2 regions of the Robertmurraya mesotrionivorans genome follow, and region 2 is predicted to be linked to the other one. Evidence: riboswitches for the same ligand, from Rfam matches in the RefSeq annotation. Region 2 holds a riboswitch; the other holds the start of a gene.

Region 1 (3,421 bases), on a different contig from region 2:
TACCCTTGAGCTTTTGCCGATAAGGCCATCATTTTGCCTAACTGTCCACCACCGATAATCCCAATCGTTTGTCCTGGTAAAATCACTGGATTAGACAAGTTCATCACTACTTTCCAAAACGGTTTGTTTGGTTGCTTCTCTTTTCTCCTGAAGCTTTAAAGCAATCTCTTCATTAAATGCTCCTAAAATTTGAGCTGCAAGCAATCCAGCATTTGTTGCACCAGCCGTTCCAATTGCAACAGTTGCTACCGGAACACCTCCAGGCATTTGCACAATCGATAGTAGGGAGTCTAAACCGTTCAACGCCCTTGATTGAACTGGAACACCAATAACCGGTAAAGTTGTTTTTGCTGCCACCATTCCAGGAAGGTGAGCTGCTCCACCTGCTCCTGCAATAATTACCTTTATTCCACGATCTCGAGCCGTTTCTGCATATTCAAACATCAAGTCTGGAGTTCGATGTGCAGATACCACCTTCTTTTCATACGGTATATTTAAATCGTCTAGCACTGTACACGCTAGTTTCATAGTTTCCCAATCGGATTTGCTTCCCATAATAATTCCAACTAGTGCTTCCATTGTACCCCTCCTAGCTAAATAATATAAAAAGCCCACACAGATTCTTTCCATGACGAGGAAAGGAATCTGTCCGGGCTTGTTCATACAAGATGGAAGAGACACAAAAGAAGCGCCTCTTACTCCGGGCATATCACATTTCCTCATAGTCCGATCATTTACGGTAATCGGGTAGAAACTTATGGGCCATATTCCCATTATTATACGAGGGCTATTTCTGAATTTAATCTCATGTCTATATTACAATCTGTTATATAATCTGTCAATGAAATTGTCGAACGTTTATAATTTAAGTATAGTTAATGTTCGTGTTTTACTCTATTAACCGAGCTTCGAATACGATTTTCCTGGCGATCGGCTCATAAGTAACCTCACCCGCATCTTTTACCTCTTGAAAAACTGGCTTTTCTGTCCTTTTTACAGGAGTATACCCTTCTTTCGACATTCGTTCAAGACAATCACTTAATGTTTCGTTTTCCTCAACTTCAAAAATGGCTTTTTTTGGTTTTGTCATGTTAAATAGTCCTTTCAATGTCCTTTAATAGTTAACCTATTATACCCATTTATACGGGGTAATAGAAGTCTACTTTGTGCTTACTTAAGCCCCAAAATAGTTAACAAAATTTTCATTTACATTTTTAAATTGCGGGAGTATGATAATCAAAGTTTCATATTCTTAAATCGCTGAAACCATTGGTACGGGGGACCCAAAATGTCCGGGGGTGAATCCTTTAATAGGTAGGGCTACTCATGAGGCCCGAATCCGACAGCTAACCTCGTAAGCGTTTTTTGAGAAGGAAGGTGAAGCTTGTGGAGCAAAATTGCTAATGTCTACAAGTCTTATTTCTTGATGGCTTGTAGACTTTTTTTGTGGATTTTTTTCATTATATCTTGCTAGATGGTGGTGTAAAACATGGTCTCTTCTATTAAGAGATTACTTATTGGCAGACCTTTGAAGTCTGACCAGTTAGGTGAACAAAAGTTAAATAAAACAAAAGCATTAGCGATTTTATCATCGGATGCTTTATCATCTGTTGCCTATGGACCAGAGCAAATACTTATTGTTCTCGTTTCTATAGGTGCCATTGCTTTTTGGTACTCTATTCCCATAGCGATTGGCGTTCTTCTTTTATTAACGGCCCTAATATTATCTTACCGACAAATCATTTATGCATACCCCCACGGTGGTGGTGCCTATGTGGTATCTAAGACCAATCTGGGTGTAAATCCAGGACTAGTGGCCGGAGGGTCCCTATTGGTTGACTATATATTAACAGTGGCTGTAAGTGTTTCAGCAGGTACCGATGCGATTACTTCAGCCTTCCCAGCTTTACATGACTATAATGTGGAAATTGCGATTATTTTTGTTATCTTTTTAACGATTCTAAACTTAAGAGGCGTAACAGAATCTGCCTCTATTCTTGCTTATCCAGTTTACTTATTTGTTCTAGCCTTATTTCTCTTAATTGGAGTTGGTTTATTTAAGGTGATTACAGGTCAGGTACCTCCTGAACTGCATACGCCCATTGGAACACCAGTAGCGGGAATTAGCTTATTCCTTTTACTTAAGGCATTTGCATCAGGTAGCTCTGCGCTAACAGGTGTCGAAGCTATATCAAATGCCATTCCAAACTTTAAAGATCCGGCACCAAAAAATGCGGCAAGGACACTTATGTTAATGGGTACACTGCTCGCGATTCTATTATCTGGAATTGTCGTCTTAGCTTATTATTACGGCATTACACCAAAGGCAGAAGAAACCGTCGTCTCACAAATTGCTAGCCAAACCTTTGGTCGAACATTTATGTACTTCTTCATTCAAGGGACAACCGCTTTAATTTTAATACTAGCGGCAAATACAGGATACTCGGCGTTCCCATTATTAGCCGTAAACTTAGCAAATGATAAATTTATTCCTCGTATGTTTACACTTCGAGGCGATCGACTAGGCTATTCAAATGGTATTATTATTTTAGGTTTTGCTTCCATCTTGCTAATTATAATCTTTCATGGACATACAGAAAATTTAATCCCATTGTATGCGGTGGGTGTCTTTATACCATTTACCCTTTCTCAAACTGGAATGATGGTGAAATGGATTCGCGAAAAGCCAACCGGCTGGGTATCAAAGCTCGCGATAAATACAACCGGTGCTCTTATAAGTTTCGTGGTTACTTTAATGTTTTTTATCACAAAGTTTAGCCAGGTATGGCCGGTTCTTGTTTTTATTCCCGTGATTGTACTGATCTTTCATAAAATCCATAAGCACTATGAGGCAATTGCGGATCAGCTTCGGGTCACCACTTGTGAAGAAGCACTTCCCATCGAAGGAAATGTCATCATCGTACCTGTGGCTGGCATTACCCATGTAGTGGAGAATTCCATTAACTATGCTAAGTCACTATCAGCAAGCCAAGTAATTGCTGTGTACGTAGCCTTTGATCGTGAAGAAGAAAAACGCTTTGAAGAAAAATGGAAGAAGTGGCAGCCTGACGTACGATTGGTCACCTTACATTCTCATTATAGAAGCATTATTCACCCACTCACCAAATTTGTCGACACAGTCGAGCATAAAGCCAGTGAGTCTAATTACCGGGTAACTGTGTTAATCCCTCAGTTCATTCCGAAAAAAGGCTGGCATAATATGCTCCATAACCAATCAAGCCTTCTAATCCGTTCCTTCTTGCTTTATAGAAAAAATGTTATTGTTTCGACCTTGCCGTATCATTTGAAGCATTAGGTGAGGTCGAAAAAAAGCACCTGTGCGTAACGGGTTCAGATACCTGTCACTTTTTAAAAAAATACGTTTGAAAAATCTCCTTATTTTGTTATACATTGTGTCCTG
Region 2 (3,421 bases):
TCTCCAAAGAACAAATTTGTGTTGTAGTTGCACACGATAGAAATGGTCAAATCCTATCGCAGATGGCAGGTAAAGGGCGTGTTACAGCCGTTGAGTTGGATAAGGTGTTAGGGAGTCATATCGACACCTCTGCTTTGCTATGCACTGATACAGCTACAAATTATAAGAAATTTGCCCTTATGAAAGGGCTTCAGTACGAACCTATTAACGTCAGTAAAAAAGTCTATGTAAGAAAAGGTATTTATCATATCCAGCACGTTAACGGCTACCATAAACGTTTAAAAAAGCGGATGGACCGTTTTCAAGGGGTCGCAACTAAGTACCTCGACAATTACCTTTTCTGGCACCAATTCCTTGAGTTAAATAAAAAGTTGCCGATACAAGAACGCATTAAGGATTTGCTTCTCGGCTCTTGTCAACGTGTTAACTTTACGACAGTAGAACAAATGCGAAGTGCTTAATGCCTATCTTTCTGACCAATCTTCATTAAAAATGCCAAAGCCTTCTGCAAAACCGATACATTCTTCAATTGAGTCAAGAAGATAATCATTTTGCACTTCCCAATCCTGGTCACAAAGAAATAGATAGTATCTGTCGTCTTTATCGTATTGTGCAATTGCTAATGCGGTTATTGGCACTTCATTTGTTGAACCATCTTCCTCTTCAAAAACCATTAAACTTAGTTGTTTAGTAGTGTCGTTTTTCGTGTATTTTAATACCTTTGCACCATCTAATTCAAGTGGAATACTCATAACAACCTCCTAAAATAACTGTTTAAAGGTATCATATCATAGAGCAACAATATTTACGAAAAGAGCCTTTATTAAAGACTATCCAGATAAATACCAATTTATATTTAGCCCAGGATTAACTCCCTTTTTTTGAACTAAGGGGCAGTAAGAGATGGTAGGCTTTTTACTTTTACAATAGGTGAGGCGAGGAGGAATTATTTTTGGGAACAGTTTATTCTTCAATACTTCCAAAACATGAAGAATTTATAAGAAAACAACGAATTTTTTTCGTTGGATCAGCACCACTATCAGCAGACGGACATGTTAACATTTCCCCTAAAGGTCATGATGTACTAAGGATATTATCTCCAAATGAAGTCGCTTATTTAGATTTAACTGGTAGCGGAAATGAAACAAGTGCCCATTTAATAGATAACGGTAGAATAACATTTATGTTCTTAGCTTTTGAAGGTCCCCCGATGATCTTACGTCTATACGGAAAAGGTAAGGTTATATTACCAGACTCACCAGAATGGAATGACATGGCTAAGCACTTTGATATCCTTCCTGGATATCGTCAAATAATCCATGCAAAGATTGAAACGGTAAAAACGTCCTGTGGATTTAGTGTACCCTTTTATTCATACAATGGTGAACGAGATACTCTACAACAGTGGGCTATCAATAAAAGCGAACAAGGCTTAGAAGAATATCGAAAAGAGAAAAATACTATAAGTATGGACGGAATAGTGACACCATTGGGAAAAAGTTTATCCGACTTTAATAACGATTAAATAGAAATAGTCCTTGTTGAGATAACTGGCCTTCAAATAGGAGAACTGAAATTATTAGGTGTTTTTCAGGAAAAGAATATTATTATAAGGTTGCTAATGGGGATGAATTATATTCTGTAACAGGTCTGTTTTCTCGATTATATTTTACAATATCAATTGTAGATGATAATTGTTCATTACTTTGAATAGGAAACAACGTCCAATCCCCAAATTTTGCTCCATTCGTTGCTAAAAAGAGTGGTATTTCATCAAGGGACCAAAATAGAGCCTTAAAAATGAACACTATTGACAGTATATTGTGCGAGTAATATATTTGTTTAAGATAAAACTAAATAAAAAAGCCGAATCATTTTTGAGCGGGGGAACCAATCTTTTGGGGTGTATCTACAATTTGTAGAAGGAGACTCTCAACTCCTAATCCGTCAGCTAACCTCGTAGGTGTTATTGAGGTGGATGTATTTTTACATACGGGCCATTCTATTCTTTAGAATGGTCTTTTTTATTGAGAAAGGAAGGAAGTATAAATGAAACAAATAGCTGTGCTTGGTTTAGGTAGATTTGGAGGAAGTTTAGTAAAGGAATTTAATGAATTGGGAATCGATACGATGGCGGTGGATAAGAGTATCGATAAGGTAAACGAATTCTCTCTATATGCTACTCATACTATTCAAGCCAATACACTGGATGAGCCGACCTTGAAGTATCTAGGGATACGGAACTTTGATTTAGTGGTTGTGTCATTTGGTGACGATATAGAAGCTAGTATATTAACAACGCTCCACTTGAAAGAATTAGGAGTCAAACAAGTTTGGGCTAAAGCACAGAATGATTACCATCATAAAGTTCTAGAGAAGATAGGTGCCGACCGAATTATTCATCCGGAGAGGGACATGGCTAAACGAGTAGCTCATCATATTGCATCGGAGAAGATTATTGATTTTATTGAGCTGTCAAAAGAACATAGTATTGTTGAAATTGTCGCTTCAGAAAAACTTCATAATCAGACTTTGTTAGAGCTTGATATTCGTGCAAAATATGGATGTAGCATTGTAGGAATTCAGCGTAATGAGGATGTGATTGTGGCTCCATTAGCAGAAGAAGTCCTCCATAAAGGTGATGTGTTAATTGTCATTGGTCACAATTTGGATTTGAATCGGTTTGAAGAAAAAGGTGTATAAGGATGAAAAACAAGATTATAAGCATTAATCCTTCTCAATTATTAGTATTGGTGTTTACTACCTTTATTATATTAGGAACAATTTTTCTCAAACTTCCATGGGCAACCACTACACCGGTTAGTTGGTTGGATGCGTTTTTTACCGCAACTTCAGCCATGACGGTTACAGGCTTGGTAGTGGTTGATACGGGAACCGCATACACCTTATTTGGTGAGATCGTAATTGCCTCATTAATCCAATTAGGCGGATTAGGAATTATGTCATTTGCAGTTTTAATTTATATGGTACTGGGTAAAAAAATTGGTTTTAAGGAACGAATTCTTATACAGCAATCATTAAATCAAACTTCGCTTGGTGGAGTTGTTCAATTAGTTCGGAACCTTTTCATCTTTTCGGTAGGTATTGAATTCATTGCTATGGTTTTGTTGTCATTACGTTGGGTTCCAGAAATGGGGTTGTCGAAGGGGATTTATTATAGCTTTTTTCATTCTATATCTGCATTCAATAACGCTGGTTTTGCCTTATGGCCGGATGGGCTCAGTAGGTACGTAGGTGACCCCGTTACGAATATTGTCATCACTTTATTGTTTATCATTGGAGGTCTTGGATTTACAGTTTTAGCAGACTTAAAAAGAAATAATACGTTTCGAAAACTTAGTCTACATTCGAAAATTATGATTATCGGTACCTTTTCCATTAATATGGTTGCTATGCTTTT

The links. Region 2 has a riboswitch for cyclic di-AMP ahead of ACRX5O_RS06485 (potassium channel family protein). Riboswitches for the same ligand answer to the same signal wherever they lie in the genome.
Region 1: another riboswitch for cyclic di-AMP. It lies ahead of ACRX5O_RS17240 (APC family permease); the one in region 2 lies ahead of ACRX5O_RS06485 (potassium channel family protein).

What each region holds. Positions count from the first base shown of each region.
Region 1 covers NZ_JBPCCH010000012.1:947-4,367, reverse strand. The annotation lists gene purK (5-(carboxyamino)imidazole ribonucleotide synthase) at 1-104, opposite strand, end outside; gene purE (5-(carboxyamino)imidazole ribonucleotide mutase) at 91-579, opposite strand; purine riboswitch at 703-804, opposite strand; gene ACRX5O_RS17245 (NETI motif-containing protein) at 890-1,090, opposite strand; cyclic di-AMP (ydaO/yuaA leader) riboswitch at 1,249-1,377, shown strand; gene ACRX5O_RS17240 (APC family permease) at 1,490-3,316, shown strand.
Region 2 covers NZ_JBPCCH010000002.1:501,227-504,647, reverse strand. The annotation lists gene ACRX5O_RS06500 (IS1595 family transposase) at 1-461, shown strand, start outside; gene ACRX5O_RS06495 (hypothetical protein) at 465-752, opposite strand; gene ACRX5O_RS06490 (pyridoxamine 5'-phosphate oxidase family protein) at 953-1,525, shown strand; cyclic di-AMP (ydaO/yuaA leader) riboswitch at 1,855-1,981, shown strand; gene ACRX5O_RS06485 (potassium channel family protein) at 2,050-2,703, shown strand; gene ACRX5O_RS06480 (TrkH family potassium uptake protein) at 2,706-3,421, shown strand, end outside.